Regions from separate parts of the Streptosporangium sp. H13245 genome, predicted to be linked through region 2. Evidence: riboswitches for the same ligand, from Rfam matches in the RefSeq annotation. Region 2 holds a riboswitch; each other region holds the start of a gene.
The links. A riboswitch is a leader RNA that binds a small molecule or an ion and turns the genes downstream of it on or off. The one in region 2 is predicted to bind cobalamin.
Positions count from the first base shown of each region.

Region 1: another riboswitch for cobalamin. It lies ahead of ACW9TB_RS28315 (ABC transporter substrate-binding protein); the one in region 2 lies ahead of ACW9TB_RS29445 (CbtB domain-containing protein).
Region 3: another riboswitch for cobalamin. It lies ahead of metE (5-methyltetrahydropteroyltriglutamate--homocysteine S-methyltransferase); the one in region 2 lies ahead of ACW9TB_RS29445 (CbtB domain-containing protein).
Region 4: another riboswitch for cobalamin. It lies ahead of cobN (cobaltochelatase subunit CobN); the one in region 2 lies ahead of ACW9TB_RS29445 (CbtB domain-containing protein).

Region 1 covers NZ_JBSZKT010000026.1:100,741-108,579, forward strand. The annotation lists gene ACW9TB_RS28285 (DMT family transporter) at 101-427, shown strand; gene ACW9TB_RS28290 (GNAT family N-acetyltransferase) at 490-1,050, shown strand; gene ACW9TB_RS28295 (DUF952 domain-containing protein) at 1,178-1,507, shown strand; gene ACW9TB_RS28300 (NUDIX domain-containing protein) at 1,517-2,065, shown strand; gene ACW9TB_RS28305 (hypothetical protein) at 2,160-2,429, shown strand; gene ACW9TB_RS28310 (TetR-like C-terminal domain-containing protein) at 2,437-3,087, opposite strand; cobalamin riboswitch at 3,218-3,416, shown strand; gene ACW9TB_RS28315 (ABC transporter substrate-binding protein) at 3,549-4,547, shown strand; gene ACW9TB_RS28320 (FecCD family ABC transporter permease) at 4,589-5,650, shown strand; gene ACW9TB_RS28325 (ABC transporter ATP-binding protein) at 5,647-6,435, shown strand; gene ACW9TB_RS28330 (hypothetical protein) at 6,429-7,367, opposite strand; gene ACW9TB_RS28335 (PadR family transcriptional regulator) at 7,364-7,696, opposite strand; gene ACW9TB_RS28340 (TetR/AcrR family transcriptional regulator) at 7,721-7,839, opposite strand, start outside.
Region 2 covers NZ_JBSZKT010000029.1:10,554-18,392, reverse strand. The annotation lists gene ACW9TB_RS29460 (VWA domain-containing protein) at 47-2,215, opposite strand; gene ACW9TB_RS29455 (histidine phosphatase family protein) at 2,311-2,874, opposite strand; gene ACW9TB_RS29450 (CbtA family protein) at 2,871-3,614, opposite strand; gene ACW9TB_RS29445 (CbtB domain-containing protein) at 3,622-3,816, opposite strand; adenosylcobalamin (AdoCbl) riboswitch at 3,834-3,967, opposite strand; gene dop (depupylase/deamidase Dop) at 4,104-5,621, opposite strand; gene ACW9TB_RS29435 (acyltransferase family protein) at 5,709-6,866, opposite strand; gene arc (proteasome ATPase) at 7,105-7,839, opposite strand, start outside.
Region 3 covers NZ_JBSZKT010000018.1:40,538-48,376, reverse strand. The annotation lists gene ACW9TB_RS23860 (lytic polysaccharide monooxygenase auxiliary activity family 9 protein) at 1-298, opposite strand, end outside; gene ACW9TB_RS23855 (aminotransferase class V-fold PLP-dependent enzyme) at 594-1,895, opposite strand; gene metE (5-methyltetrahydropteroyltriglutamate--homocysteine S-methyltransferase) at 2,081-4,306, opposite strand; cobalamin riboswitch at 4,413-4,624, opposite strand; gene ACW9TB_RS23845 (hypothetical protein) at 5,494-5,856, shown strand; gene ACW9TB_RS23840 (hypothetical protein) at 6,080-7,839, shown strand, end outside.
Region 4 covers NZ_JBSZKT010000012.1:17,205-25,043, forward strand. The annotation lists gene ACW9TB_RS19845 (PucR family transcriptional regulator) at 1-385, shown strand, start outside; gene ACW9TB_RS19850 (precorrin-2 C(20)-methyltransferase) at 477-2,000, opposite strand; gene ACW9TB_RS19855 (precorrin-8X methylmutase) at 1,997-2,623, opposite strand; gene ACW9TB_RS19860 (precorrin-3B synthase) at 2,620-4,494, opposite strand; cobalamin riboswitch at 4,541-4,711, shown strand; gene cobN (cobaltochelatase subunit CobN) at 5,007-7,839, shown strand, end outside.

The DNA of each region.
Region 1 (7,839 bases), on a different contig from region 2:
GCAGGTCGTGGCGCCGGACGGCGCCGCCGCCGGAGGCCGGCCGCTGGCGAACGGCGGTAAATGGTATGTTTATCCCGATTTTCGGGGGAGTGGTGTGATCATGGCGTGGTTGATGCTGGCAGGGGCGATCATCGCCGAGATCGTGGCGACCACCGCCCTCAAACTGAGCGACGGATTCGCCCACAAGGGCTGGTCGGTCGTCGTCGTCGCCGGATACGTCGCCGCCTTCGTCCTGCTGGCCCAGACGCTCAAACTGCAGATGGAGGTCGGCACCGCCTACGCCGTCTGGGCCGGGGTCGGTACCGCCGCCATCGCCGCCATCGGCGTGCTCTTCCTCGGCGAGACGATCAACCTCGCCAAGGTCGCGGGCATCGTCCTGATCATCGGCGGCGTCGTGGTGCTCAACCTGGCCGGAAGCGCCCACTGACCCCCGCGCGCCCCCCGGATAACGGCTCGCCCGCCACCGGGCGGCTGCCCTACCCTGGCCGGGTGCTGAAGCCTTCCTACCCCATCCGGACCGACCGGCTGGTCCTGCGCCCCTACACCCCCGCCGACCTCGACGCCCTGTACGCGATGCACCGCCTGCCCCAGGTCACCCGCTACCTGCAGTGGGGGCCGCGCGACCGCGAGCAGACCCGCGAGGCGCTGGAGAGAAAGATGAACGAGACGGCCCTGCTGGACGAGGGGCAGGCCCTCACTTTGGCGGTGGAGCTCGCCGCCACCGGCGAGCTGCTCGGCGACGTCCTCCTGGTCTGGCACAGCCGCGCACACCGGGGCGGCGAGATCGGCTACGTCTTCCACCCCGACCACCACGGCAGGGGATACGCCACCGAGGCGGCCCGGGTCCTGCTGGAACTCGGCTTCGACGGCCTGGGCCTGCACCGCATCGTCGGACGCCTCGACGCCCGCAACGAGGGCTCGGCCCGGGTGCTGGAGAAGCTCGGCATGCGCCGCGAGGCCCACCTCGTCGACAACGAGATCATCAAGGGCGAGTGGACCAGCGAGATCGTCTACGCCATCCTGCACCGCGAGTGGCGCGCCCGCCGCTGATCCCCCGTACCGCTGAGCCTCCGCACCGCGCGGCCGAGGCGTCCGGGCGGACGCCGAGACCTTCGGCCCCGGTCCCGTCGGCGGGCTCCGGTTGAACGACGGGCACACACAGGGCACCATGTCTGCGATGACCATTCTGCATCTCGCCCTGGCCTCCGACTGGGACGCCGCCCGCCAGGCGGGGGAGTACCGCGTCTCCACCCTCGGCCAAACCCTCGACGAGGTCGGCTTCATCCACGCCTGCGCCGACCACGACCAGCTGCGCGGCGTCGCGGAGCGCTTCTACCGCGGCGTCGCCGACCCCCTGGTGCTGCTCAGCGTCGACCCCGCCGGGCTCGACGTCCGCATGGAGGTCCCCGACGACGCCCCCGAGGCGTTCCCGCACATCTACGGCCCCCTCCCGGTCAGCGCGGTGACCTCCGTCGTGCCGTTCACCCCGCCCGGCCCCCTTCAGTAGGCTCCGCGCATGACCGACGTATCCGGACCGACGATCCGCACCCTCGACTCCATGGTCGTCTACACCAACCCGTGGATCAGCGTGCGCGAGGACCGCATCGAGCGCCCCGACGGCTCACACGGCATCTACGGCGTCGTGGACGTGCCCGACTTCGCCATCGTCATCCCCATGGAGAACGACGGCTTCCACCTCGTGGAGGAATACCGCTACCCGGTGCGGCGGCGCACCTGGAACTTCCCCCAGGGCGGCGTCAAGGACAGCCCGTCGCCCCTGTTCACCGCCCACACCGAGCTGACCCAGGAGACCGGCCTGCGCGCCACCTCGATGACCCACCTGGGACGCCTGGACAACGCGCACGGCACGACGGGCCAGAACTACGACATCTTCCTGGCCACCGGCCTGACCGCCGGTGCCCACGAGCGCGAGCACACCGAGCAGGACATGCGCCAGGACTGGGTCTCCCGGGCCGAGCTGGAAAAGATGATCCTGCGCGGCGCCATCACCGACAGCAACTCGATCGCCGCCTACGCCATGCTCCTGCTGCGCGGCGCGGCCTGAGAGACCGGCCCCGCCCCCTCTGCGCCGACCACATCACCGCAAAACCGGTGATCTCACCTCCCACACGACGGCCTCGCGGCGGTACGCTCAGCCCATGTCGAACCTGATCGTCATCCTCCTCCTGACGGCGGTCATCGTGGCGGCGATCATCGCCCTGATCGTCTTCGCGGTACGAGCGGCACAACGTCCCAGAAACGCCCTGGTCGGCGGGGGAATCGGCCCCGAGCTCGTCGAACGGCTCCTGGAACTCAAGGCCTCCGGCCAGTTCGACCAGGCCGTCTTCCTGGTCCGCGGCGAGACCGGCATGAGCCACCGCACCGCCGCCCGGTTCGTCAGGAAGCTCAAGCCCGCGCCCCCGCCCTGACCTCTCCTCAGCCGGTGCCCTCGCCTGCGGGGGGCGGCGGGGGAGCTGGGCGGCCGATGCCGCCCAGCAGGTTGGCGACCAGGGCTTCGGCGAACTCCTCGGTCAGCGGCCGGTCGGGGATGAGCAGCCGGTGGTAGCAGGCCCCCCACAGCTGGTCGACGGCCACCTCAGGATCCAGGTCCTCGCGCAGCTGACCGCGCTGCCTGGCCCGCTCCAGGGCCCGTACGGCCAGCGCCCGGCGCGGCCCCGAATAGCGTTCCCGGTAGACGGCCGCCAGTTCGGGATCGGTCTGGGCCTGGCCGATGAGCTGCGGCACGACGGTCCCGGCCCGGGTGTCGCGCATCAGATGGACGAACGCTTTCAGCTGCGCGGTGAGATCGGCGGCGATGTCACCGGTGTCGGGAAAGGCCAGGATGGGGCCGACCACGCCGAAGTAGCCCTCCAGGGCGAGCGCCCCCTTGGAGGGCCACCACTTGTGCAGCGTGACCCGGCTCGCCCCCGCCAGGGCGGCGACCTTCTCGACGGTGAAACCGGCCATGCCCTCGGCCAGCAGGAGCTCACCGGCCGCCCGCAGCACCTCCCGGCGTACCTGGTCGGCCGGACGGCGCCCTCGCCCGCGCCGGGCGGGCGGGGCGGCGGGCGGGCTGGGGTGCGTCACGCTCAACCTCCCGGGAACGCGCACGCGGCGCGGCCACACAACATATGTACACAGCGTACATAGTTTTGCGGGGAAACCACCCGCGGGCACCGTACCCGCCACGGCCGCGAAGACCCGCACGGGTGGGCGCTTTGTCGTTGATGGGTGGTGTGCGAGCATGGTCGGCGTAGGCGAGTGCGGAACGAGGAAGCCGGTGTGAATCCGGCGCGGTCCCGCCACTGTGATCGGCGAGCGAACCCCGACGAAGCCACTGCCCGGACCACGGGTGGGAAGGCCGGGGCGAGCCTCGACCCGAGAGCCAGGAGACTCACGCGGTCGCCTCCTCGATGAACTGGGGCGGATCTCCCCGGAGAGGAGCTGGGTTCTCATGCCCGTCGAGCCGGTGGCCGCGCCGAGAGGCCCTGCCGCGTTCCCTCTTTCCGATCCGCCCCGTTGTGCAGATTCCGTGAGAGGAACACGTCATGACGGGCAGACGCCCCACCCCCCTCCTGCTCGCCCTCCTGGTATCCGGAGTGCTGGCCGCCTGCGGCGGCGCCCCGGCTGAGAACGCCCCCGCCCCCGCCGCCCCGGCCGCCTCCGCGCCCGCGGGCTTCCCGCTCACCCTCGACAACTGCGGCGTGAAAAGCACCTACGAGCGGCCGCCGCAACGGGCGATATCGATGAACCAGCACGCCACCGAGGTGATGCTGGCGCTCGGCCTGGAGAAGTCGATGATCGGCACCGCCTACCTCGACGACAAGGTGCTGCCGGAGTACCAGGCGGCCTACGACGCCATCAAGGTCGTCTCGAAGGAGTACCCGGCCTATGAGGCCCTCCTGGCCGAGGAGCCCGACTTCGTCTACGGCGGCTTCGACAGCACCTTCGACGAGAAGGAGGGCCGTAGCCGCGACGCCCTGCACAAGGCCGGTATCAAGACGTACCTGAACGTCGAGGAGTGCGCCGAGGGCGCGGTGCCCATCAGCCTGATGGACACCGAGATCCGCAACGTCGCGAAGATCTTCGGCGTCCCCGGCCGGGCCGAATCGCTGATCACCACGTTGCGGGCGCCCCTCGACACCGTGAGGACCACGCTCGGCGACGCCGCCCCGGTCAAGCTGTTCGTCTACGACAGCGGCGACAAGACCGCCTTCACCGCCGGAGGCAAGGGCGTCGGCAACGAGATCATCAAGCTGGCCGGGGCGGAGAACGTGTTCGCCGACGTCGACAAGGTGTGGGGCGACGTGTCGTTCGAGCAGGTCGCCGAGCGCGCGCCCGACTGGATCGTCATCTACGACTACGGCGACCAGCCGGTGGCCGACAAGGAGAGGTTCCTGCTGGCCAACCCGGCGCTGAAGGACGTACCGGCCATCAGGAACAAGCGGTTCGCGGTGCTGCCGCTGTCGTCGGTCGTCCTCGGCGTACGGGCCCCGGCGGCCGTCGAGGCGCTGGCCCGCCAGCTGCACGCCGACCGCTTCAAGTGAAACCGCTTCAGGTGGAACCGCTTCAGGTGAAACCGCTTCACGTGAGCGAACCGGCCGCGAGCGCCGTGCTTCCGGCACGGCGCCCGGGACCGCCATACCCGGTCGTGATCGGCCTGCTCGTGCTCCTGCTCGGCGCGGCGGGCACCGCGGCCGTCGCGGCCGGGTCGGTGGCCCTGCCGGCCGGGCAGGTGTGGGGCATCCTGCTGCACCACCTGCACCCCGCCCTGGCCGAACCGGCCTGGACACCCGTACGCGAGACCATCGTGGTGGACGTACGGCTGCCGAGGGTCGTCCTGGCGGGGGCGATCGGCGCGGGCCTGTCGGTCTGCGGCATGGCCCTGCAGGCCCTGGTACGCAACCCGCTGGCCGACCCGATGCTGCTGGGGGTCTCCTCCGGCGCCAGCGTCGGGGCGGTCACCGTGGTGGTGTTCGGCCTGAGCGTGTTCGGCGCGTTCAGCCTGCCGATCGCGGCCTTCCTCGGGGCGCTGGCCGCGCTGGTGGCGGTCTACTTCCTGGCCCGCTCGGGCGGGCGCATGACGACGGTGCGGCTGGTGCTGGCCGGGGTGGCCACGGCCGAGGTGCTCTCAGCCGTGGCCAGCTTCCTGGTGGTGACCTCCAACGACCCGCACAAGACGCAGGCGGCGGTGCGCTGGATGCTGGGCGGCCTGGCCGGGACCACCTGGACGGTGGTGGGGATTCCGGCGGTGGCCGTCCTGGTGGGGACCGTCGTGCTGGTCGGGGTGTCTCGGCCGCTGAACCTGCTGCTGGCCGGGGAGGAGGCCGCGGCCTCGCTCGGGCTGGACGTGCACCGCTTCCGGGCGGCGCTGTTCGTGCTGGTCGCCATGATGATCGGCACGATCGTCGCGGTCAGCGGCACCATCGGCTTCGTCGGACTGATCATGCCGCACGTCGTCCGGTTGCTGATCGGCGCCGACCACCGCCGGGCGCTCCCGGCGACGGCGCTGCTGGGCGCGGCCTTCCTCATCGCGGCCGACCTGGCCGCCCGCACCCTGATCGCGCCGGAGGAGATCCCGGTGGGCATTATCACCGCGCTGGTCGGCGGCCCGTTCTTCCTGTGGCTGATGCGGAGGCGTTCCAAGTGACACTGACCGCGGAGAACGTGTCGGTCCGCGTCGGCGGCCGCGACCTGGTCAGCGAGGTCTCGCTGGAGGTCGCCGAGGGGGAGATGCTCGCCCTGGCCGGTCCCAACGGCGCGGGCAAGTCAACCCTGCTGCGTACCTTCTACCGGGCGCGCAGGCCGACCGGCGGCCGGGTGCTGCTCGACGGCGAGGACGTGTGGCGCATGCCGCCGGGCCGCCTGGCCCGCCGCCTGGCCGCCGTACTCCAGGAGAGCGGCGGCGATTTCGAGCTGTCGGTGTACGACGTCGTCGCCATGGGCCGCACCCCGCACAAACGGGCCTTCGACGGCGACAACGCGGCCGACAGGGCGATCATCGCCGACGCGCTGGAGCGGCTCGACGTGACCGCCCTGGCGTACGCGCCCTTCGACCGGCTGTCGGGCGGGGAGAAGCAGCGGGTGCTCATCGCGCGGGCGCTGGCCCAGCAACCGGGCACGATGGTGCTGGACGAGCCGACCAACCACCTGGACCTGCGCCACCAGCTGGACGCGCTGAACCTGGTACGCGGCCTCGGCGTCACCTCGGTGGTCGCCCTGCACGACCTCAACATGGCCGCCGCGTTCTGCGACCGCGTCTGCGTCATGGACGCCGGTCGCGTCGTCGCGCTCGGCACCCCCGCCGACGTGCTGACCCCCGCCCTGCTCGCCGAGGTCTACCGGGTCGACGCCGAGGTGAGGCCCCACCCGGAAACCGGGGTGCCGCAGGTGAGCCTGCGAACCGGAGGGGGCCGCGCCACGAAAGGTCAATGACCACAGGCGGCAGGGTCACGTCCGGCCGGCCGGCGCGCGAGCATCGTCCCGACGGCGAAAGCGCCGAGCACGCAGCCGATCTGCGCAAGGGCGACAGAGGTGGGCAGGGAAGGGAGTCTCCCCAGGTCGCCCAGCGCCGCTACCGGCAGCGACAGCAGCAGTGCCGCGCGCCGGCCCACCGTGGACCGTGCCGCGTATCCCGCTGCCGCCGCCATGACGACGAGCCAGGGCACAGGTTTCCAGAGTGCGATCTCATGGTTGACGGCCGCGTCGAGCACACTCCTGCCGACCTTGCTGGCGACCAGCCCGACCAGGCCGAACGGCATCCAGAGCATGAGTGCGCGCCGGGAGATGAGCGACATCCCGGTGCGGGCCGGACGGGTGAGGGCGACGGCGACCGCCACCACCTGCGCCAGGAGGGGCAGGCCGACGTTCGGCAGCGCCAGCAGGGGCGGGGTGAGGTGCGAGCTGCCCGACAGATACAGCACGAAAGCGAGCGCGCCCAGTGTGGCGATCCCCCGGTGGCGGAGCGCGACCGCGAGCACGGGCAGGGCGAAGACGACGATCGGCCCAGCCCAGCGCAGGAGCGACCACGGCTCTTGCGTCCAGTGGTGCAGCAGGCCAGGGCCGCTCTGGGCCAGCGACAGGATCTGGCGGGCCAGCGTGTCGGTCAGGACGAGAACGGGCCACAGCGCCATGCCCACGGCCATGGCGTCCCGCCAGGCGGGCGCCGACCCCGTGCCGAAGGCCCGCCGGTAGTGCACGCGAGCCGCGCCTGCCAGCAGGTCGGCCGTGTCGGCGAGGTGCGGGCGGGTCTGGCCGGGCCGTGATCCGGCCAGCAGTACGCCGATCATGTCCTCCTCGTGCCGCGTGCGGTGATCAAAGGGATAGCAGGCCAGGAGCCGCCGGTATCGGGCTTCGAGGGAGCTCACGCCATTCCCCCGAGACCCGCGGCGCGCAGCCGCGTGGAAGCCGCTCGCGCGTGACGGCGCATCCGCTCGGCCTCCGCCGCCAGCCGGGCCGCCCCGTCATCGGTCAGCCTGTAGTACCGCCGGACCCTGCCGTCCACGATCTCCTCGCGATCCTCGGCGATGAGGCCCTCTTCCCGCAGCCGGTCGAAGGCGGCGTACAGGGTTCCGGCGCGCAGCCGTACCCGGCCCGCGGAGATCTGTTCGACGTCGGTGATGACGCCGTACCCGTGTTGAGGACCGGCGACGAGCGCGGTAAGGATCAGGAAGGTGGGTTCCTGCATCGATCTCATTCGATCATCATATACCGATGATCTTTATATTGACGGTGATCCGTAGCGGGCAGAGTTCGATCGACGGACCCGCGCGGCCACCTCGAACGGGCAGTCCGCACGGAAGGCGCCCTGCCTTTGCCCCTGCTCGTACAGCTCGCGAA
Region 2 (7,839 bases):
CACGGCGTCCTCGCCGCGCCAACCGCCCCTGCCGGTCCTTTGGCGGTCACGCGGCGCCGCGCCGCTCGCGGACCATTCCGGCCAGGTCGGTGAGGTCGTCGAGGTGTACGGTCTCCGCGCCCATCCGGGCCGCCAGGGAGGCGGCGAGGCCGAGGCGCACGTGGCCGCCCTCGCAGTCGACCACCACGCCCGCCACCCCGGCCAGCAGTCCCGCCGCGCGGTGGGACTCCTCGACGGTTCCCGAGGTGGCCCGCCCGTCGGTGACCAGGACCACCAGCGGGCGCCTGGACGGGTCGCGCAGGCGCTCGACCCGCAGCACCTCGGCGGCCCGCAGCAGACCGGCGGCCAGCGGGGTCCTGCCTCCGGTGGGAAGCTCGCGCAGCCGGGCCGCACCGGCCTCGACGGAGGAGGTGGGCGGCAGCACCAGGTCGGCGCGGGCGCCCCGGAAGGTGACGAGCCCGACCTTGTCGCGGCGCTGGTAGGCGTCGAGAAGCAGGCCGAGCACCGCTGTCTTGACCGCGCGCATGCGCTGCCTGGCGGCCATGGAACCGCTGGCGTCCACGACGAACAGCACCAGGTTGCCCTCGCGGCCCTCGCGGACCGCCTCCCGGAGGTCGCCGCGCCGCAGCAGCAGTCCCGGCCCGCTCCTGCCCCGCGCGACCTGGTACGGGGCGGCGGCGCCGACGGTGGCCCGCAGGTGGAGGGAGCCGGGGTGGCCCTCGGGGACCCGGGCCCCCGTGGTACGGCCCAGGGGCGTCCTGGCGCGCGACCGGCGCCCCGGGGCTCCCGCGCCGACGCCGGGGACGGTGAACAGCCTGGTGCCGCCCCCGGGCTCGGCGTCGAAGGTCCGCTCGCGGGCCGGTACTCCCCCGGCCGTCTCCCCCGGTTCCCGGGGATCCGCCGGGGCCTCCCGCATGCCGGAGGCGTCCCGGGCGTCCTGGGTGTCCGGGGGTACGGGCCGGGGGGCGTCCCCGTCGTGACCGCCGGTGCCGTCCGTGCCGTCCGTGCCCGGGTCGTCCGGGGAGGCGCCGCCGTCGGGCGCGGGGCCGTCCGGGCCTCCGTCGGGGTCGGTGCCCCCGGGGCCGCCGGAGTCGTCCGGGCCCTCGGGATCGCCGGGGTCGTCGGGGATCTGGTCCAGGAGGTCCTGGAGCTTGGACTCGTCCAGGCCGGGCGCGTCGAAGGGGTCGCGGCGGCGGCGGTGCGGGAGCGCGAGCCTGGCCGCCTCCCGTACGTCGTCGGCGGTGACGGAGGTGCGGCCCTGCCAGGCGGCGTGCGCGATCGCCGCGCCCGCGGTGACCAGGTCGGCCCGGAGCCCGTCCACCTCGAACCCCGCGCAGACGGTGGCGATCCTGAGCAGTGCCGCGTCCGGCAGGACGACCTGGGCGACCCTGGCCCGGGCCTCGGCGATGCGCGCGGCGAGCGCCCGCTCCTCGTCCGACCAGGCGGCGGCGAAGGCGTCGGGGTCGGCCTCGAAGGCCAGGCGGCGCCGGACCACGTCCACCCGCTGGGACGGTTCCCGCGAGGCCCGGACCTCCACGGTCAGCCCGAAGCGGTCGAGCAGCTGCGGGCGCAGCTCCCCCTCCTCGGGGTTCATCGTCCCGACCAGCAGGAACCGGGCGGCGTGCCGTACTGACACCCCCTCGCGCTCGACGTAGCAGGTCCCGAGGGCGGCGGCGTCGAGCAGCAGGTCCACCAGGTGGTCGTGGAGGAGGTTGACCTCGTCGACGTACAGGACGCCCCGGTGGGCACCCGCCAGGAGGCCGGGTTCGAAGGATTTCACGCCCTCGGTGAGAGCTCGTTCGATGTCGAGGGAGCCGACGAGGCGGTCCTCGGAGGCGCCGACGGGCAACTCGACCAGACGGGCGGGCCGGGCCTCACCGGAGCGGGCCGCCTCGGGCCGGGGCGCGGAGGACGCGGAGGACGCTGCCGCGCCGGTCCGGACGGTGCCTTCTGTACGGGCCTCGTGCGGCCCGTCGGGGCAGCCGGGGTCGGGGGCGGCGGGGTCGCAGGAGAAGCGGCAGCCGGGCACCACCTCGACGGGCGGCAGGAGGGCGGCCAGTGCCCGCACGATCGTGGACTTGGCGGTGCCCTTCTCCCCCCTGACCAGCACTCCCCCGACGCGGGGGGAGACCGCGTTGAGGATCAGCGCGAGTTTCAGGTCCTCCAGCCCCACGATCGCGGTGAAGGGATAGCGGGAGTCAGGCACCTTCGGGATCTCCTTTTCTGCGGCCGAACAGCCAAGCGGCCGATTAGCCGGATGGCCAGGTCACCGGGTCGTCACGTCAGCCGGGCCTTCGGGTGTTCACGTCGTCATGGGGAGTAGCTGAGCCGCCAGCGCCCGCCGCGTCCGGTGAGCGTCACGCGGGCCAGCGGCGCGACGTCGACGCGCCAGAAGGCCTGGGCGGGGGCGCCGAGGGCGTGGACGACCGCGGCGCGGATGATCGCCGGGTGGGTGACCGCGACGGCCCTGCCGGGAGCGCGGGCGGCGAGCCAGCCCGACACCCTGGCGAGGAGCGCGGTGACCGGTTCCCCGCCGTGTGGCGCCGCGCCGGGGTCGCCGAGCCAGGACGCGAGCGCCTCGGGTTCGGCGGCCTCGACCTCGCCGAGCGTCAGGCCGCTCCAGCGGCCGTAGTCGCAGTCGGCCAGCAGCGGGTCGGGCTCGGCCCGCAGGCCGAGCGCCGCCGCCGTCTGGACGCAGCGCAGCTCGGCGGGACAGGCGGCGGGGCCGGGGCCGAGGTCCCGCGCCATCGCCTCGGCCCGGCGCAGGCCGCGTTCGTCGAGTGGTTCGTCACCCGGGAACGCGGCCCGTACCGTCGCCGAGGTGGAGGCGTGGCAGACCAGGAGCAGGCGGGTGACCCCCGAGGGGGTCGTCACACCGGGCCGCGCCTGCGGGCGGCGAAGGCGAACAGCGCGCCGACGCCGGTCCAGAAGACCACCTGGGTCCCGATGGAGGCGACCCTGAAGTCCCACAGGAGGTCGGCGGGGAAGCCCTGGGGCACCTCCGAGATCTCCGGCAGGAGGATCCAGGCCGCGACGACGGGGATCAGCACGGTGGCGCCCGCCGCCAGCCAGCGCACCCACGGTTCGCTCCGCGCGGCGTAGCGGTAGGCGGCGGTGCCCGCGGCGACGGCGAGGATCCCGATGACCACGGCGACCAGGTAGAGCACGGTGCGCTGGTTGATGGTCTCCGGATCACCGACGGCCGGTGGGTTGGCGGGATATTTCACGAAAGGGATGAGAACGACGGAGGTGAACGCGGCAGCGGCGAGGGTGACCGCGAGCACCGGTTCCGAGCGGGGTCCCGCACGGCCGCGTACGGCCGCGTAGACGAGGGAGAACAGGCCCCCGACCGCCAGGCCGTACAGGCCGAGGGCGAGGAAGAGCCCGAAGCGCTGCCCGTCCCTGCTGACCAGGGCCTCCTCCTCGTCGTGGGAGTGGGCCGCGGTCGCGGTGTCGTCGTGTGATTCGGCCGGGGCGGCGGCCGCGGCGGCCGCCTCCTCCAGCGCGATGGCCTGGTCGATGCGCGGTTCGCCGACGGTGTAGGCGAAGACGGCCGCGAGCAGCCCTGCGAGCAGTCCGACGACGAGGCCCCGGACGATGAGTTTGGTGATCACCGATGGCTCAGTGGCACGGTACGCCGAGCAGGTGGCGCCCGTCGTGCATGAGTTCGTGCAGGTAGTTTCCCGCCTGGGAGATCGCTCCCTGGTCGAAGGTGACCAGGTAGGCGAGGAGCAGCAGCACCGGTACGGCGAGCAGCCAGCGGGTGAGCGAGGGCCATGGGATGGGCTGGTTGTGCGGTGCCGAGATCTGGCTCACGGCCACCTCCTCCGGGATTGACGCGTCCCTTTTCGTAGGTCGGTGGCGGCCGAGTGTGACCTGACTCCCGGCTCCTGGGAGCCGGTTACAGTGGCGCGACCGCACCGGAATCTCACCGGATTTCCCTCGCACCGCCACAAAACACCCGGAACGTATCCCGGTTCTCCGTCCTCCGTCAATCCGGATGTCCGCTTTGACGGGATCCGGTGTTCCAGAGTTTCCCGACGGCCCCGGACACGCCGAGGGGGGAGGCGGCCCGGCCGGGCCGCCTCCCCCCTCTCAGGAGGTCACTGCTCGCCGGTCAGCGCCGTCACCAGCTCCGCGGCGGTACGGCAGCGGTCGAACAGCTCGCCCACGTGGGCCTTGGTACCGCGCAGCGGCTCAAGGGTGGGGACGCGCTGCAGCGACTCGCGGCCGGGGATGTCGAAGATGACCGAGTCCCAGGAGGCCGCGGCCACCGACTCGCTGTACTGGCTCAGGCAGCGTCCGCGGAAGTAGGCACGGGTGTCGTTGGGCGGCACCTCGATGGCCCTCTGCACCTCTTCCTCGGTGACCAGGCGCTGCATCCGGCCCCGGGCGACCAGCCGGTTGTAGAGCCCCCGGTCGGGACGGATGTCGGAGTACTGGAGGTCGACGAGCTGCAGGCGCGGGTGCGACCAGGGAAGGCCGTCACGGGTGCGGTAGCCCTCCAGGAGCTCCAGCTTGGCCACCCAGTCGAGCTCCCCGGACAGCTGCATCGGGTCCTCCGCCAGGCGGGTGAGGACCGACTCCCAGCGCTCCAGGATGTCCTTGGTGGGCTCGTCCAGGCCGTTGGCGCTGCGCTCCTCGGCGTACTTGCGCGCGAGCTCCAGGTATTCCATCTGGAGCTGCACGGCCGTCAGCCTGCGGCCGTCGCGCATGGAGATCTCGTACTTGAGCGTGGGGTCGTGCGAGACCGCGCGCAGGGCCTGGACGGGGTTGTCCACCGCGAGGTCGCGGGTGAAGTAGCCGTCCTCGATCATGGCCAGGACGAGCGCGGTGGATCCCAGCTTCAGGTAGGTCGAGATCTCCGACATGTTGGCGTCGCCGATGATGACGTGCAGGCGGCGGTATTTCTCCGGGTCGGCGTGGGGCTCGTCCCGGGTGTTGATGATCGGCCGCTTGAGCGTCGTCTCCAGGCCCACCTCGACCTCGAAGAAGTCGGCCCGCTGGCTGATCTGGAAGCCCTCGCCCCGGGAGTCCTGGCCGATGCCGACCTTGCCCGCGCCGGTGACGACCTGCCGGGAGACGAAGAACGGCGTCAGGTGCCTGACGATGTCGGCGAACGAGGTGGCCCGGCGCATGAGGTAGTTCTCATGGCAGCCGTAGGAGGCGCCCTTGTTGTCGGTGTTGTTCTTGTAGAGCTGGATCGGGGCGTTGGCCGGCATCGCCGAGGCGCGGACCGCCGCGTCGTGCATCACCCGTTCGCCCGCCTTGTCCCAGATCACCGCCGCCCGAGGGTTGGTGCACTCGGGCGTGGAGTATTCGGGATGGGCGTGGTCCACGTACAGCCGGGCCCCGTTGGTGAGGATCACGTTCGCCAGGCCGAGGTCCTCGTCGGTCAGCTGGCTCTGGTCGGCCACCTCCCGCGCGAGGTCGAACCCTCGTGCGTCCCGCAGCGGGTTCTCCTCCTCGAAGTCCCACCGCGCGCGCCGCGCCCTGGCCGCCGAGGCCGCCAGATAGGCGTTCACGACCTGAGAGGAGGTCACCATCGCGTTGGCCCCCGGCTGTCCGGGCACGGAGATGCCGTATTCGGTCTCGATGCCCATCACCCGCCGTACCGTCATGCGCACCCTCTGTTCGTCAGGGACTGATTCTCTCCGTGGTATCTATTCCCGACCCTAGACCCTTCACTATGCCCGGTGGTCGGACAGTTATGGCACCGAAGCCTTTTCGCCCGTTGCGAGGGGGAACGAGGAGAGCGCGGGGAGCTGTGACGGGGAAGGGGATTCGCCCCTCCGCCGCCTCCGGGATTTGACGAACTCCTGAAGCGGGCGCTCGGCCACCCGGTACACCAGGTAGGAGAACGCCATCGCGGCCAGCACGGTGACCAGGGCGGTCAGCGGGGGCGGCAACACGTCCCGCAAGGCCGGGATGATCAGGACCGCGGCCGGGGTGTGGAACAGGTAGAGCGGGTAGGTGAGCGCGCCCAGGACGACCAGGCCGCGCCAGCGCAGCCACCCCAGCCAGCCCAGCGCCACCATCGCCATGAGCACGTAGAAGCCGATCACGGTGGCGATCACGGCCCACTCGGGCACGGGCATCGCGGCGTAGCCGACGTTCTCCACCCGCCCGGCCACCCGGTCGATCGCCGCGCTGACGGCCAGGCCGCCGCTGATCCCGGCCAGGCACCACAGGACGAGCCTGGGCCCGAACTTCGTCATCAGGAAGAACGCCATGCCCCCGACGAAGTACGCCGCGTACTTGGGCATGATCACGAGATCGACCCACGCCTCGTCGCTCCCGGCGAAGAACCCGGCCGCCAGCAGCCAGACGCCCATGAAGACCAGGCAGCGGTTGAGCGTCACCCCGGTGATCACCAGGATCGAGATCAGCACGTAGAAGCGGAGCTCCACCCAGAGCGACCAGTAGACGCCGTTGGCGTCGTAGACGCCGAAGGCCCGCTGGAGCATCGTCAGGTTGATCCCGTACTCGCCGAGGCCGAGCTTGGGGTCCAGGGCCTTGGCGGCGGTCAGCCCGTAGACGGCGGCGGTGACGGCCACGCTGACCCAGTAGGCGGGATAGAGCCGCACCAGCCGGGAGAGGGCGAACGCCCCCAGGCCGCGTCCCCAGATGCTCATCAGGATCACGAAGCCGCTGATCATGAAGAACAGCTCGACGCCAAGGATGCCGAGCCCGGAGAGGGTGGAGATCGCCGGGAACAGCTCGGCCGGGCGCTCGCCCCACACCGAGGCGAAGGCGATGAAGAAGTGGAAGGCGAGCACCGCCATGGCGGCGAAGAAGCGCAGGAGGTCGAGTTCGGCGAGGCGGCCACTTCCCCGAAGCGCCTCGCGGGACCCCGTGCCGTTCACCGGGCGGCCGGTCCGGAATGTTCACGCACGCCACTTGGACGGCGTCTCGATCATTCGGGTTCCCTGTGACCGCTGTCTATTTCTGTCCACTTACGGGACGGATGTGAAAAGAGATACCGACCTACATCAACAAAAAGGATGAAACAGGACATTAAATACGTACGGAAAATCAGCCGGAGACGCCGGCGGCGCGGCCCCCGTGCGGGGGCCGCGCCGTCGGTCACGCGTGGCGGTAGATCTACAGATACTGACCGGTGTTGGCCACCGTGTCGATGGAGCGCCCGGCCTCGGTGCCCTGCTTGCCCGTCACGAGGGTACGGATGTAGACGATCCGCTCGCCCTTCTTGCCGGAGATGCGGGCCCAGTCGTCGGGGTTGGTGGTGTTGGGCAGGTCCTCGTTCTCGGAGAACTCGTCCACGCAGGCCGCCAGGAGGTGCTGGATCCGGAGACCCTTCTGGCCGGTCTCCAGGAACTGCTTGATCGCCATCTTCTTGCCGCGGTCGACGATGTTCTGGATCATCGCGCCGGAGTTGAAGTCCTTGAAGTACAGGACCTCCTTGTCGCCGTTGGCGTAGGTCACCTCGAGGAAGCGGTTCTCCTCGCTCTCGGTGTACATCCGCTCGACGACCCGCTGGATCATGCCGGAGATGGTCTCCTGGCGGTTGGAGCCGTGCTCGGAGAGGTCGTCGGTGTGGAGCGGCAGCTCGGGGATGAGGTACTTGGAGAAGATGTCCTTGGCCGCCTCGGCGTCCGGCCGCTCGATCTTGATCTTGACGTCCAGGCGGCCGGGCCGCAGGATCGCCGGGTCGATCATGTCCTCGCGGTTGGAGGCGCCGATCACGATGACGTTCTCCAGGCCCTCGACGCCGTCGATCTCCGACAGGAGCTGGGGAACGATGGTGTTCTCGACGTCGGAGGAGACGCCCGAGCCTCTGGTCCGGAAGATCGAGTCCATCTCGTCGAAGAACACGAT
Region 3 (7,839 bases), on a different contig from region 2:
GCACCCAGTTGAAGGTGACCGAGTTGCCCACGCTCGTCGCAGGCCAGCCCTTGCTCTCGTTGCTGAGCTGCGAGAAGCGGCCGACGTTGCCGTGGCAGTTCTTCAGGCCCTTGGGACCTTCCACACTCTGGGGCTCGTAGATGATGTCGCCGCAGCCGGTGACCCGGCCCTGGGCGCACATGGCCTGACGGCTCGGCGGCGACGAGATGTAGCCGTGCGCGTTGGCCGGTGACGCGATGAACACGGTCGAGGCGATGGCGATGATCGCCGTCGCGAGGAAGGTGACCGTTCTGCGCATATCCTGCTCCTTCGCTGGGGGGATGACTCAAATATAAAAGAAACTTTCCTAACAGTAAATATTTGAGTCACGGAAGATTCGGAAGCCCGTCAGACATCCGGCCTTGCCCCGTCCCGGTCGGATCCGCTCGGACACCCCTCCCGTCCCGTCCCGGCACGGATCCCTTAGAACACCCACTTCATCCGGGAACGCGTCCGGGCGGACGCGCCCTCGTCCGGGCGCGGATCCCTTCGGGCCCCTCTTCGCCTGGGCACGCGTCCGGGCGGGCACGGCCCCCTCCGGGCACCCCGCCCGTTCAGGCGCGCATCCGCCGCGCGATGTCCCGTACCGCCACCGCCAGCAGGTCGACGTCGTCGCGGGTGGTGAAGAGCGCCGGTGTCACCCGCACGCAGTCGCCCCCGACCGGCCCGCCACGGCGTACCGTGAAGATCCGGTACCGCTTCATCAGGTCCGTGGTGATCGCGACGTTCTCGGCCTCCGACGTACGGCCGGTGATCCGGAACGCGGTGATGGTGCCGTACATGGCGGGCTCCTCGGGGGTGAGGATCTCCAGGTTGCCGATGTCGAGCACCTGGCCCACCCAGCGGTCGCGCAGGAAGCGCAGCCTCGCCTGCTTGGCGGCGGCGCCGAGGGCGTCGTGGAAGTCCAGGGCGGTACCGGCCGTCAGGACGGGGGCCACGTTGAGGGTGCCGCTGTGCACCCGCGAGCGGATGTCGTCGCGCGGGAAGGTCTCGTCGCGGAAGGCGACGTCGACGTCGGCCAGGCGGTTCTCCCGGATGTAGAGGAAGCCCGCCCCCAGCGGCACCCCCATCCACTTGTGCAGGGAGAACGCGGCGAAGTCGGCGCCCAGGTCGTCCACGGTGAAGTCCAGGTGCCCCCAGGAGTGGGCGGAGTCGACGATCACGTCGATGCCCCGCTCGCGGGCCATCGCCACGATCTCCCGTACGGGGACCACCAGCCCGGTGCGGTTGTTCATGTGGCTGAGCAGCAGCAGCCTGACCTTCGGGTGCTGCGCGAACGCCCTGGCGTAGGCGTCCAGCACCGCCTGGCGGGTCGCCGGCTCGGGGATGACCAGTTTCTCCACCCGGACGCCGCGCCGGTCGCTCAGCCAGTTCATGGCGTACTGCCCGCTGTGGTAGTCCAGGTCGGCGTACAACACCGAGTCGCCGGGCCGCAGCCGCCGGTAGCCGGAGATCAGCAGTTGCAGGGCCTCGGTGCCGCCCCGGGTGAGGGCGATCTCCTTGACGGAGACCCCGAGCATGGTCGCGATCCGCTGCCTGACCTGGTCGGCCCGGTCCTTGTAGGTGGTGCGCAGCAGGTACGAGTTCAGCTCGTTGAGGTGGTCGGTGTCGCGGTGGTAGGCGCGGCGCACCGGCTCGGGCATGATCCCGTAGTAGCCGTTCTCCAGGTTGACGAAGTCCTTGGTGACCCGGTACTCCCGCGCCACCCCGTTCCAGAAGCCCTCGTCCTCGGCGAGCCGTTCGGGGGTGACACCGGCGGGAGCGGCGAGCGGCCGAGGGCCCGGTGGAGGGGAAGGGGAAGGGGAGGCGGCCAGCGCCCCCAGCCCGGCGACCATCTCACGCCTGGACAAGCTCATAGAAACCACTCCACACCGATCAGCGAGAGCCCACGGCACGGCGCGGCCCCGACCTGTTCCAACGGACCAGTCCCAGTGTGCGCGGGACACTCTCCCCGGACGGGCATCCGTACCGCTCAGGCGTGGCGTGACGGCGAAGCGGGGGTGTGACCCGAGCGGTCACACCCCCGCGGACACGATGACCGCTAGACCGTTTCCGCCCGGACGCGCAGGGCCGCCTCGACCATGTTCCTGAGGCTGGCCTCCGTCTCCGGATAGCCTCGGGTCTTCAGGCCGCAGTCGGGGTTGACCCAGAGCAGGGCGGGATCCACCGAGGTCACGGCCGTACGCAGGGCCGCCTCGATCTCCCCCGCCGAGGGCACCCTGGGCGAGTGGATGTCCCACACGCCGGGCCCGATGCCGCGCGCGTAGCCGAAGGCGCGCAGGTCGTCCAGGAGTTCCATCCGGGAACGGGCCGCCTCGACGCTGGTCACGTCGGCGTCCAGGTCGCCGATCGCACCGATGATCTCCCCGAACTCCGAGTAGCACATGTGGGTGTGGATCTGCGTGCTGTCGGCCACCCCGCTGGTCGCCAGCCGGAACGCGTCGACCGCCCACTTCAGGTAGGCCTGGCGGTCGGCCCGACGCAGCGGCAGCAACTCGCGCAGCGCGGGCTCGTCGACCTGGATGATCCTGATGCCCGCCGCCTCAAGGTCGCGGGTCTCGTCGCGCAGGGCCAGCGCCACCTGCCGGGCGGTCTCGCCCAGCGGCTGGTCGTCGCGGACGAAGGACCAGGCCAGCATGGTGACCGGTCCGGTCAGCATGCCCTTGACCGGCTTCTTCGTCCGCGACTGCGCGTAGGAGGCCCAGCGCACCGTCATCGGCTCGGGACGGGAGACGTCACCGAACAGGATCGGCGGGCGGACGTAGCGGCTGCCGTACGACTGCACCCAGCCGTGCTCGGTGGCGGCGTAGCCCTCCAGCGTCTCGGCGAAGTACTGGACCATGTCGTTGCGCTCGGGTTCGCCGTGCACCAGCACGTCCAGGCCGATGTCCTCCTGCAGCGCGATGACGCGGTCGATCTCGGCCTCCATCCTGCGCTCGTACCCGGCCCTGTCGATCTCGCCCGAGCGCATGGCGGCGCGGGCCTGGCGCACCTCGCCGGTCTGCGGGAAGGAGCCGATGGTGGTGGTGGCCAGCGGCGGCAGGCCCAGGTCGGCGTTCTGCACGGCGAGCCGCTCGGCGTGCGGGGCGCGCGGGGTGCCACTGCCCAGGGCGTCCAGCCTGGCCCGCACCCGGGGGTTGAGGAACCGCTCCGCGCTCCGCTCCCCCGCGACGACCTCCTCGCCGTTCAGCGCCCTGCCGATCCGTACGACCTCGTCGACCTTCTGCCTGGCGAAGGCGAGCCGCTCGCGCAGCCTCGGGTCCAGCGAGGTCTCGGCGTCCAGGTCGAGCGGGACGTGCAGCAGCGAGCAGGAGGTGCTCACCACCAGCCGGTCGCACAGGCCGAGCAGCGCGGCGCAGGTCCCCAGCGCCTTCGCGATGTCGGTACGCCAGACGTTGCGGCCGTCGACGACCCCGGCGACGAGGGTCTTGCCGGGCAGCCCGCCGACGGCGGCCAGCGCCTCCAGGTTGCCGGGCGCCGAGACGAAGTCCAGGCCGACGGCCTCGACCGGGCCGCGGGCCAGGATCTCCAGCGCGGGCCCGATCTCGCCGAAGTAGGTGGCCACCAGCAGCCTCGGCCGACTGCTGAGCGCGCCCAGCCGCTCGTAGGCCCGGCGCAGCGCGGCCAGTTCCTCGTCCGTACGGTCGGCGGCCAGCACCGGCTCGTCCAGCTGCACCTCGGTCACCCCCGCCGCTGCCATCCGTTCCAGCAGCTCGGCGTAGGTCTCCAGCAGGCTGTCCAGCAGCCGCAGCGGCGCGAAGCCGGGCGCGGTGGACTTGGCAAGCAGCAGGAACGACAGCGGCCCGACCAGCACCGGCCGGGTCTCGACGCCCAGCCGCCGCGCCTCGGCGTACTCGGTCAGCGGCTTGCTCCAGCCGAGCCGGAACCGGGTGCCGGGGCCCAGCTCCGGGACCAGGTAGTGGTAGTTGGTGTCGAACCACTTGGTCATCTCCAGCGGCGCCACCCCCTCGGCGCCCCGGGCCATCGCGAAGTACGGATCGGCGGCCCCGGAAAACCGCTCGGGAACCGCGCCCACCAGCGCGATGGTGTCCAGCACCTGGTCGTACAGGGAGAAGGTGTTGGACGGCACCGCGTCCAGCCCCGCCCCCGACAGCTCCCGCCACGTCCGCTCCCGCAGACCGGCCGCCGCCTCCTGAAGACCCGCGGCGTCGACCCGCCCGGCCCAGTAATCCTCCGTCGCCCGCTTCAACTCGCGACGGCCCCCGATACGCGGGTACCCCAAAATGGTCGTGGTGACCTGACTCATGGCGTCCTTCCCTCGGCTCATGCCATGCCGACCCACGGCCACGCGGAGGAAACGGGAAAGACGCATCCCAGGCCCTCCCACGAGGCCACGGATCACCGCGCACCGGACGGCACACGGGCGGCTGGCAGGTCTTCGGACTCGCGGGCATCATGCTCAACTCCTACTGACCGTCGCTTCCCAGGTGACACACACCCAGTGCCGATGACGGCGTTCGTTCCCACTCACCGCTGCGGGGCAGTCCCGGAATCACACCGGGTTCCCTCTTACGACTCCCGACACCAACCCAGCGCCGGGAGAACCAACCGCGCCACGAGCATAACCCGCCCCCACCCCCCGGCAGAGACGCGGTCGCCGCCGCTGCTCTTGAACCACAGGGCGTCCGTCAGGTCCGTGATTCGATCGCTTTCTCCATCAAGGCCACCGAGGCGGACTACGGCAGGGCGCGAGCCCGTAGCGCGTCGAGCTGGGTCAACAAGGTCTCGATCTCGGTGGGACCGTTGACGATCCGACCTTCGGCTGTGGTTTCCGAATAAACCGTATCGGGCGATCATTTGAAGCTCGCGATCACGAAAGCCCCGGTTAGAGAAGGCTTTCGCTTGCTTGGTGGACGGGCCCACCCTCCGCGCCAAGATGATCACTGCGTCATCCACTCCGGCGGTTCGGTTGAGGCCGCCTTTCGCCACGTCTCCGCGACCTCCGAAGGATTCTGCCGAATTGCCACGCGGACGATATCGGGGAAATCCCGCTCTACAACGATCTGGAAGCCTTTCCACAATTAATACAAGGCCCTCCTCAAGTTGTTCTGATTCACTTGGCGACTGGCCATTGACAACGCGGCCGGTGGCCAGGTTCACCGCGTGGACCTCAGGGTTGGCACGAGCAGGCGTGCGCCTGACGTCCTTCGAACACCCCTGCCGGTGACCGGGCTCGCGCCCGACGTGCGGCGGGAGTCTGTCTCCCCCCGCGACAAGCGGCGTCACCAGTCGCCGCGGTACCCATCACCGTGGCCGCGACCGTCGACGGCCCGCGCCGGTGTCGAGATGAACCGCCGATTCGACATGCTCGAATGCCGGTGAGGAATCCGCCGACCAGCCAGGAAAGTCCACGAATCGAAACCCTTGACAAAGGGTCTCGCATTTATCAAGGCTGTGGTCAGTACCAAATCGAAGAGGATTCGAGTTATTCGAATGGCGACGACAGAAATGCCGACGACGAGAAAGTCGTCGAGTACGACCAAGGCGTTCGAGCCGCTGGAGACGGTGGCGTCCGCCGGCACGGCGGGTGCGAGCCCGTACGACCTGGCAGCCGCGTCCCATGTCGCGGTCTACGCCGCGTCCCTGCCTGAGCTCGGCGTCCTGGAGAAAGACGGCGGCGGCCGGTACCGGCTCGCCGACGTCACCAACGCCACCGCGCACGTCGGGTTCGCCCACGGCGGCGAAGGTGTGTCGGTCACGGCCAACGTGTTCACGACTCTCATCGGCCAGGACGTGACGGCCGCCCTGGTCGACGACTCGACCGGAAGCACGCTGACGAGTGCGACTCACGGGTGACGCGTACGTCTCGCACGAACTCTCGGCACCTGTCGAGTCCGGTGCGACCGCGACGCTCGTGCTCACCGATGGCGGCGGGAAGGAGCTACCGCGCACGAGCGCGACCGACGAGTGAACCGAACCAACGCACAACGGCACCCGTGACGGGGGCCGCGCCTCACGCGCGGCCCCGAGGCCCGGAGCGGCACGAACGAACGCCTTGCTCAACGGAGAAGGAAGCGCAATGAGATCAACAACTCGCAATCGCAGACGTCGCTCGGCCGTGGCGGCCCTGAGCGTGGCCACCCTGGGGGCGTCTCTGCTCCTCGCCGCGACGCCGACCGCCGCGACGTCGGCCGCCGCCGCGGACGAGCCCAGCGCCTCGATCGTCTTGGGCGAGGTCAACGAGGAGAACGGTCTCCGCCAGATCGAGCAGGGTGACGGCACGACCGCACCCGTGACGGTTGGCGGGCTGAGCGCACGCAAGACCGTGCAGACCTCGGCACCGGCGCAACACATGTATTTCCAGGTCGACGACGCGGTCGCCTTCGACGGCGCGTTCGTCGCGTGCCTGCAGGTCGAGTACTTCGACGAGGGCGGGGCCACGTTCCGCGTCCAGTACGACTCGACCAGCAGCGCGTACGGCTCGACGGGTTCGGTGAACCGCACCGGGTCGAACACGTGGAAGACGGCGGGCTTCGAGCTGATGGACGCCCGGTTCGCCAACCGCGAGAACGGCGGCGCCGACTTCCGCGTCGAGGCGGGCTCGGCCGGGGTGACCTTTCACAGCGTGAAGTTGACGATCATCCAGGACGACGACGGCGTGACCCCGCCGTGCGCGGCCGCCGAGCCCGAGCCGGAACCCACCCCCATCCGCTGGCGGCTCAAGTATGACGAGCCGTTCAACAAGAAGATCCGCACCGAGGCCAGCCCGTGGGTGCTCGACGACTACAGCGAGCCGGTCGACGACTTCAACGACGACAACGGCGACCTCTACCGCCTTCAGCTCGGTCCCGAGTTCGACGCGTCGATGGCGACCATGCGGACCTACCGGCAGGAGACCGAGTTCGGCAAGGACGGCTGGCTCACGGCGTCCCTCTCCACGCGTGAGAGCGGTGGGCGGGTCGATGACAGCTATACCGACACCACCGAACGCCCGTCGATCAAGACGGAGAAGCTGGAGACCGTGGGCTCCGTCGCCAAGATCGCCGTGCCTCACTACACAGGTGGCGCGATCATCCGCAACACCGAGCCGCTGCCGAAGTACTACCGCATCGAGTACGACCTCAAGACGCTCGACTTCGGCGGCTTGCGTAACGGCTCGCTGTTCTACGACGGCAAGTACAACGGGTACACCCTCGGGGAGTGCAAGACGTTCTACCCCTGGGTCGGCAACCCGAACGACATCGACCCGGCCGACCCCTGCGCCACCCGCTCCGTACGGGAGGACAGCAACGAGGCGTACAACGCGTTCCACTTCATGTCGATCCTGGACTTCCCGGCGATGCCCCGGAACCTGGCGATGTACCACTGGCACCGCAAGGTGCTCATGGACCAGTTCAGCCCGGCCCCGTCCCGGAACACGAACGGCTACGACGTCTGCAACTCGCTGACCGGTGAGAAGTACCCCTGGGACACGAGCAACCGCACCACGGTGAACATGCTCTACTTCACGGGTTCGCTCGGTCAGTCGCAGACGTTCGTGACGAGCTGCGACCGTCGGCCGGTTTCCGGCGTGCAGAAGTCGGCCGTGGAACTGCAGCCCGAGCTGATGCCCCACAAGGACTACACGTTCGCCATCGAGCGCACCGAGGCGGGTTACACGCTCGAGGTGAGCGGCGTCTTCAAGAACGTCGGCAAGCAGACCTACCGGTTCACCCGGGGCTTCATCGACGACGACGCCGGCGTGATCGGGGCGAACGTCCCGATCTTCCACTACAACGTGGACGCCGGGGAGTACAACGGCCAGTTCAACACGTCGCACACCGCGCAGGGCGCGTTCGG
Region 4 (7,839 bases), on a different contig from region 2:
CGGTGCCGCGGAAAGCCCCGACCGGTCGTGGCGGGAGGCCCGCACCGCCCTCCGCTTCACCACCTTACGGCGGCCGGTCGTCCACTACGACGACCTGGGCGTGCTGGCGCTGCTCGCGGAGATCCCCCAGGACGTCGCGCGGGACAACGCCGACGTGACCGCGATCGCCCGGATGGCGGCCAACCCGGAGGACCTGGACACGCTGGACGCGTACTGCGCCACCGGCTCCCTGCGCCGGGCCGCCGACCTTCTCCACCTGCACCACAGCAGCGTCTCCCGGCGGCTCGAACAGATCGGCAAGACGCTGGGCGTCGAACTCACCGAGCCCGCCGGGCTGACGCGGGCCGGACTCGCCCTCACCACCTGGCGGCTCCTGGACGACTGAGGCCGACACGCGAAGCGCGCGCCGCCGTGCTCGCGAGGCTGATCCGGATCGGCCTGGATCGGGCTCCCGAGGGCCGTGCAGGTACGGCGGGTCAGGCGGGGTAGCGGCGGGGGGTGAACACCACCCGGCTGCCGTCACCCCGCTCGGCCACCCGCGTGGTCGACGAGCCCACCAGCAGCAGGCAGCGCATGTCGACCGCGTCGGGGTCCAGGTCGCCGAGGGTGGTGACGGTCATGCTCTCCCGGGCCCCGCCGACGTCGCGGCCGACGACCACGGGGGTCTCCGGCACCCGGTGCTCCAGCAGCAGGTCCCGCGCGGCGGCCACCTGCCAGGTACGGCTCTTCGACGCCGGGTTGTAGATCGCCAGGACGAGGTCGGCCTTGGCCGCGGCGCTGATCCGTTCGGCGACCACCTCCCAGGGCTTGAGCAGGTCCGACAGCGACAGCACGCAGTAGTCGTGGCCGAGGGGAGCACCGGCCCTGCTCGCCACCGCGTGCGCCGCGGTCAGGCCGGGCAGCACCCGTACCGGCACGTCCGCGAACCTCGGCTCGCACGCCACCTCCAGCACCGCGCTGGCCATCGCGAACACCCCGGGATCGCCCGAGGAGACCACGGCCACCCTCGAACCGGCGGCGGCCAGCTCCAGCGCGTGCGCGGCCCGTTCGGCCTCCACCCGGTTGTCGGTGGGGTGGCGGCGCTGGCGCGGGTTGGGCGGGACGCGGTCCAGGTAGGGGCCGTACCCGACGAGCTCGTCGACACCGGCCAGCGCCTCCTGCGCCTCCGGGGTCAGCCACGGCCGCCCGGCGGGGCCGAGCCCCACCACGACCACCTCGCCGCGCGTCCTCGCGTCGCTCACGGTCTCTGTGGTGGGTGCGGGGCCCGCCGCGTTGACGGGGCTCGGGATCAGCGCCAGCGAGAAGTACGGGACGCTGCCGGGGTCGACCTCGGCGAGGGGGGCCAGGCGCTGCTGCCCGGTGGTGGCGCGCTCGACGTACCATGCCTCGTCGAGACGCCCGGCCTCGGCCAGCGCGTCACGGACCTTGGTGAACGTACGGCCGAGCTTCAGCACCGCCGCCGAGTCGGTGGCCGCCAGGCGCTCGGCGAGCACCTCGGCCGGGAGCGTTCCCGGCAGCACGGTCAGGATCTCGTCCCGCTCGACCAGCGGGCGCCCCAGGACCGCGGCGGCGCCGCTCACCGACGTCACGCCGGGCACGACCTCGGTGACGTAGCGGTGCGACAGGCGCTTGTGCATGTGCATGTACGAGCCGTAGAAGAGCGGGTCGCCCTCGCACAGCACCACCACGTCGCGCCCGGCGTCCAGGTGGGCCGCCAGCCGCACCGCGCAGGCGGCGTAGAAGTCGTCGATCGCCCCCTGGTAGCCGCCCGGGTGGTCGGTGGTCTCGGTGGTGAGCGGGTAGATGAGAGCCTCCTCGACCTGCCCCTCCCGCAGGTACGGGGCGGCCACCGAACGGGCGATGCTCCGGCCGTGGCGGGCACTGTGGAAGGCGATCACGTCCGCCTGGCCGATCAGGCGGGCGGCCTTGACGGTCACCAGTTCGGGGTCGCCGGGTCCGAGCCCCACGCCCCACAGCCGTCCGGTCACGTCGTTACTCATTCTTCCTCGCTCGCCATCGCGTTGACCGCGGCGGCGGTCATCGCGCTTCCGCCCCGGCGTCCGTTCACGACCAGGTACTCCAGGTTCGCCGGATGCTCGGCGAGGGCCTGCTTGGACTCCGCGGCACCGATGAAGCCGACCGGGACGCCGAGTACGGCGGCCGGGCGGCCCGCGCCCTCCTCGATCATCTCCAGCAGCCGGAACAGCGCGGTCGGCGCGTTGCCGATCGCGACCACCGAGCCCTGGAGCCTGTCGCGCCACAGCTCCAGCGCGGCGGCGCTGCGGGTGGTACCCAGTTCGGCGGCGAGCTCCGGCACCCGGGGGTCACCGAGGGTGCAGACCACCTCGTTGCCCGCGGGGAGGCGGCGCCGGGTCACCCCGGAGGCGACCATCATGGCGTCGCAGAGCACCGGGGCGCCCGCGCGGAGGGCCTCGCGCGCCGAGGCCACGACACCGGGTGACCAGCGCAGATCGCTCACCAGGTCGACCATCCCGCAGGCGTGGATCATGCGGACCGCGACCCTGGCGACGTCGGCGGGCAGGCCGTCCAGGTCGGCTTCCGCGCGGATGGTGGCGAAGGAGCGGCGGTAGATCTCCGCGCCGTCGCGGACGTAGTCGATCACAGTTCCCCTCTGGCGGCCGCCACCGCGGCCGCGGTCTCCTCGATGCCGGAGCAGGTCAGGCCGGTGCCGTCCAGTTCCAGGCGGTAGCCGTCGCCGGTGGCGACCACGTCCGCGACCCGCCCCCTCGGACGACCGCAGCGCCTGGCGCAGCCCGCCCAGTGCACGGGGAGCGTATCGGTGCCCGCCCCCTTCCCGGACGGCGGGGCCACGGACGGCCTGCTTCCGAACGGTCTGCTTTCGGATGGCTCGATTTCGAACGGCTCGTCTTCGGACGGCTCGTCTTCGGACGGTCCGCTTCCGGGCGGCTCGTCTTCGGACGGCCCGCTTTTGGGTGGCTCGCTTTCGAACGGTCCGCTTCCGGACGGCCCGTCTTCGAACGGCTCGCTTTCGGAGGGTCCGTCTTCGGATGGTCCGCTTCCGGACGGCCTGCTTACGGAGAGCCCGCTTTCGGATGGCCCGTCACCGGCTGGGGCCGTGAACGGCGGTGCCACGGACGTCGGGGCCATGCCGATGGCGGTGGCCGCGTCGGCTTGGACGTCGGCGAGGGACTTGGCGCAGCCGGGACGGCCGGTGCAGGCCGTCACGCCGATCCACGGGGAGGCGGGGTCGACGACCAGCCCGGCGGCCTCCAGCCGGGCGGCCGTACCCGCCACCTCGGCGGCGTCCAGGCCGGGCAGAACCACGCCCCGCCACGGCGTGAGCCGGATCTCCCCGCCCGAGGCGACGTCCGCGAGCAGCCGTGCCGACGCGGAGGTCAGCCGCCCCAGCGGGACCGCCACCCCGAGCGCGACCCGTGCGCCCCCGTTCCCGTTCCCGGTCCCGTTCCCGACGCCGCCTCCGGCCCCGGCCTTGGCCTCGGCCCCAGATCCGGACCCTGCTCCCGCTCCGAACCCCACCCCGGCCTCGGATCCGGAACCCGCTCCGGCTCCGCCTTCGGAACCCGCCCCGGCTCCGCCTCCGAACCACGCCCCGGCTCCAGTACGGGTCACGTCCGTGCTCCCGACGACCCCGACCGGACCGAGGGTCACGACCCGTGGTCTCACCGGTTCGAAGGGCGCCGTACCGGGGATCCCCAGGGCGGTTCGCACGCGGGCGGCGATCAGGGAGGGGCCGTCGGGGAGTTCGGCGATCCGCCAGGCGGTGACGTCCCGGGTGACCAACTCGTCGAGGAACGCCTCGGCGGCGGCGAGCAGAGCGGTCACGGCTTCGCCCATCGGGACGCGCAGGCCGCTGTCGGTTCCGGCGAGGATCAGCGCGGCCTCGTCCGGCCCCGTCGGCAGGATCCCCGCGTCCGCGCCCAGACCGGCCACGTCCCCCCGGCCGTCGTCGAGGGCGAACATGAACCGCCCCGGCAGGGCGGCGAGGGCGGGCCGGGCGCACAGCCGCCGGTCCAGCTCGCCGATCAGCGGGGTGACGTCGGCGATCCCGCCGCCCGGGTGGCCCGGACGGTCCGTGCCGTACGCGCCGCCCGGTCCGGTCAGCCCGCTGAGCCCAGCAGGCTCGGTGAGCCCGGTCAGCGGGGAGGCGAGGATGTTGCGGATCCGCTCGTGCGTCGCAGAGGGCAGCAGGCCCGCCCGCGCCATCCGGGCGGCGAACTCGTTCTCCGTACCGCCGTCGCCGTCTGGATTCTCCGGGCTCTCCGGGTTCTCCGGGGCGAGGCCGCGCACCTGGACGTTCGCGCGGGAGGTCAGCTCGATGACGCCGCCGCCGCACGCGGAGGCGGCGTCGGCGAGCGCGCGCAGCTGGGAGGGGGTGAGGCGGCCTCCGGGCACGCGGACGCGGGCCAGGCCGCCGTCCGCGGCGGCATGGACCTGGAGCGCCCCGGGGCACGCGTCGAGTCGCGATCGTCCGGAAAAGTCGGCTATGGACACTCAGAGGATGTTAACGCCAGTTTCTTGCATCGAACCGGACTGCCGTAGTGTCATCGGTGGCGACGGCAAAGGGAGGAAGCCGGTGTGATTCCGGCGCGGTCCCGCCACTGTAACCGGGGAGCGAACCCCACCCGGGCCACTGTCCCGACGGACGGGAAGGCCGGGGTGAGCACCGATCCGGGAGCCAGGAGACTCCAGCCGTCGCGGCCGACGACGACCCGGGGCGAGGACCCCGAGGGAGGAAGCTCCGTGCGCTTTTCGCCGTTCCCTCACTACGACGTGACATCGCGATCCCTCCGCGACACCATGGAGTCGCGGGCCCCTCGCCATGACATGGCATCACGGGTCCACCACGCCGCGACATCGCGGGTTTCTCGCCACGACGTGACACCGGGGACCCCCGATCACACCGTGGCATCGCCGTTCCTTCACCGCGATATGACATCGCCGTTCCCCGGCCACGATGTGGCGTCCCTGGGCCGTACCGCCCTGCCTCTCCTGGAGTGTGGCGCGTGATCCTCCTGCTCTCGACCTCCGACACCGACCTGCTGAGCGCTCGCGCGAGCGGCGCCGACTACCGGCTCGGCAACCCCGCCAGGCTCGCCGCCGCTGACCTCCCGCCGCTGCTGGAGGGCGCCGACCTGGTCGTGGTCCGCCTGCTCGGCGGGCGCCGCGCCTGGGAGGAGGGCCTGGACGCCCTGCTCGCCGGACCCCGGCCCGTCGTCGTCCTCGGCGGCGAGCAGGCGCCGGACGCCGAACTGATGGAGCTGTCCACCGTGCCCGGCGGGGTCTGCGCCGAGGCGCACGCCTACCTCGCCCACGGCGGCCCGGCCAACCTGACCGAACTGCACCACTTCCTGTCCGACACGCTGCTGCTCACCGGGCACGGGTTCGCCGCGCCCGAGCCCACCCCCACGTGGGGGACGCTGGAGCGCGAGGCGCGCGACCAGGACGGGCCCGTCGTCGGGGTGCTCTACTACCGGGCCCACCACGTGGCGGGGAACACCGCCTTCGTCGAGGCGCTCTGCTCGGCGATCGAGGACGCGGGCGCGCGGGCGCTGCCGGTGTACTGCGCCTCCCTGCGCACCGCGGAGCCCGGCCTGGTGGAGGTCCTGCGTACGGTGGACGCCCTGGTGGTGACCGTGCTCGCCGCGGGCGGCACCCGACCGGCGACCGCGTCGGCGGGCGGGGACGACGAGGCCTGGGACGTCGGCGCGCTCGCCGAACTGGACGTGCCGATCCTGCAGGGCCTGTGCCTGACGAGCAGCCGGGCCTCCTGGGCGGAGAACGACGACGGCCTGTCCCCGCTGGACGCCGCCACCCAGGTCGCGATCCCCGAGTTCGACGGGCGGATCATCACGGTGCCGTTCTCCTTCAAGGAGATCGACGAGGACGGGCTGACCGTCTACGTGGCCGACCCCGAGCGGGCCTCGCGCGTGGCGGGCATCGCGGTGCGCCACGCCACGCTGCGGCACATCCCGCCCGCCGAGCGGCGGCTGGTGCTGATGCTGTCGGCCTACCCCACCAAGCACGCCCGCATCGGCAACGCCGTCGGCCTGGACACCCCGGCCAGCCTCGTACGGCTGCTGGCCGCGCTCCGCGAGCGCGGGTACGACATCGGCGCCGAGGACGAGCTGCCCGGGGTGACCGGGCAGGACGGCGACGCGCTCATCCACGCGCTGATCGCCGCGGGCGGGCAGGACCAGGACTGGCTCACCGAGGAGCAGCTCGCCGGGAACCCGGTGCGCATCGCGGCGAGCCGGTACGCCGAGTGGTACGCCACCCTCCCCGCGGACCTGCGCGCCCGGATGGAGGAGCACTGGGGCCCGGCGCCCGGCGAGCTGTTCGTGGACAGGTCGCGCGACCCGGAGGGCGAGATCGTGCTGGCCGCGCTGCGCTCCGGCAACGTGGTGGTCATGGTGCAGCCGCCGCGCGGCTTCGGCGAGAACCCCATCGCGATCTACCACGACCCCGACCTGCCGCCCAGCCACCACTACCTGGCCGCCTACCGCTGGCTGGCCGACGGCTTCGGCGCGCACGCCGTGGTCCACGTGGGCAAGCACGGCAACCTGGAATGGCTGCCCGGCAAGTCAGCGGGCATGTCGGCCTCCTGCGGCCCGGACGCCGCGCTCGGCGACCTGCCGCTCATCTACCCGTTCCTCGTCAACGACCCCGGCGAGGGCACCCAGGCCAAGCGCCGCGCCCACGCCACCCTGGTCGACCACCTCGTCCCGCCGATGGCCCGCGCCGACAGCTACGGGGACATGGCCAGGCTGGAGCAGCTCCTCGACGAGCACGCCTCCATCGCGGCGATGGACCCGGCCAAGCTGCCCGCGATCCGCGCCCAGATCTGGACGCTCATCCAGGCCGCCAGGCTCGACCACGACCTCGGCGTCGCCGACCGCCCGCACGACGCCGAGTTCGACGACTTCCTGCTGCACATCGACGGCTGGCTGTGTGAGGTCAAGGATGTCCAGATCCGCGACGGCCTGCACGTGCTGGGGGTCGCTCCCGAGGGGCAGCCGCGCGTCGACCTGGTGCTGGCCATGCTCCGCGCCCGGCAGATGTGGGCGGGCAGCGAGGCGCTCGTCGGCCTGCGCGAGGCCCTGGGCCTGGCCGAGGACGGCAGTGCGGGACGGATCGGCGTCGACGAGGCCGAGACCCTGGCCCGCGCCCTGGTCGAGGCCATGGAGCAACGCGGCTGGGACCCGTCGGCGGCCGGGGAGGTGACCGCCGCGATCCTGGGCCGGACGGAGCCCCGGACCGAAGGCACCGCCCCGGACAGCGAGACCGACTCGACCGCTTCAAGCGAAGTAACCGAAGTAACCGAAGTAACCGACCCGGGCCACGAGACCGACTTGACCCGTACGACCGGTTCGACCGGCGTGACCGCTCAGGGCGGCGGGTCCGGTGCACACGCCGGTGGCGCGGACCTGGGGACGGTGGAGCGGATCCTGCGGTTCGCCGCCGTCGAGGTCGTGCCCCGGCTGGCGCGTACCACCGACGAGATCGACGCGATCCTGCACGCCCTCGACGGCGGCTACGTCCCGGCGGGGCCGAGCGGGTCGCCGCTGCGGGGGCTGATCAACGTGCTCCCCACCGGCCGCAACTTCTACTCGGTCGACCCCAAGGCGGTGCCGAGCAGGCTGGCGTGGGAGACCGGCCAGGCGATGGCCGACTCCCTGCTGGAGCGCTACCGCGCCGACACCGGCGACTGGCCGCGCTCGGTCGGGCTGTCGGTGTGGGGGACGAGTGCCATGCGCACCGCAGGGGACGACGTCGCCGAGGTGCTGGCGCTGCTCGGCGTGCGGCCGGTCTGGGACGAGGCCTCGCGCCGCGTCACCG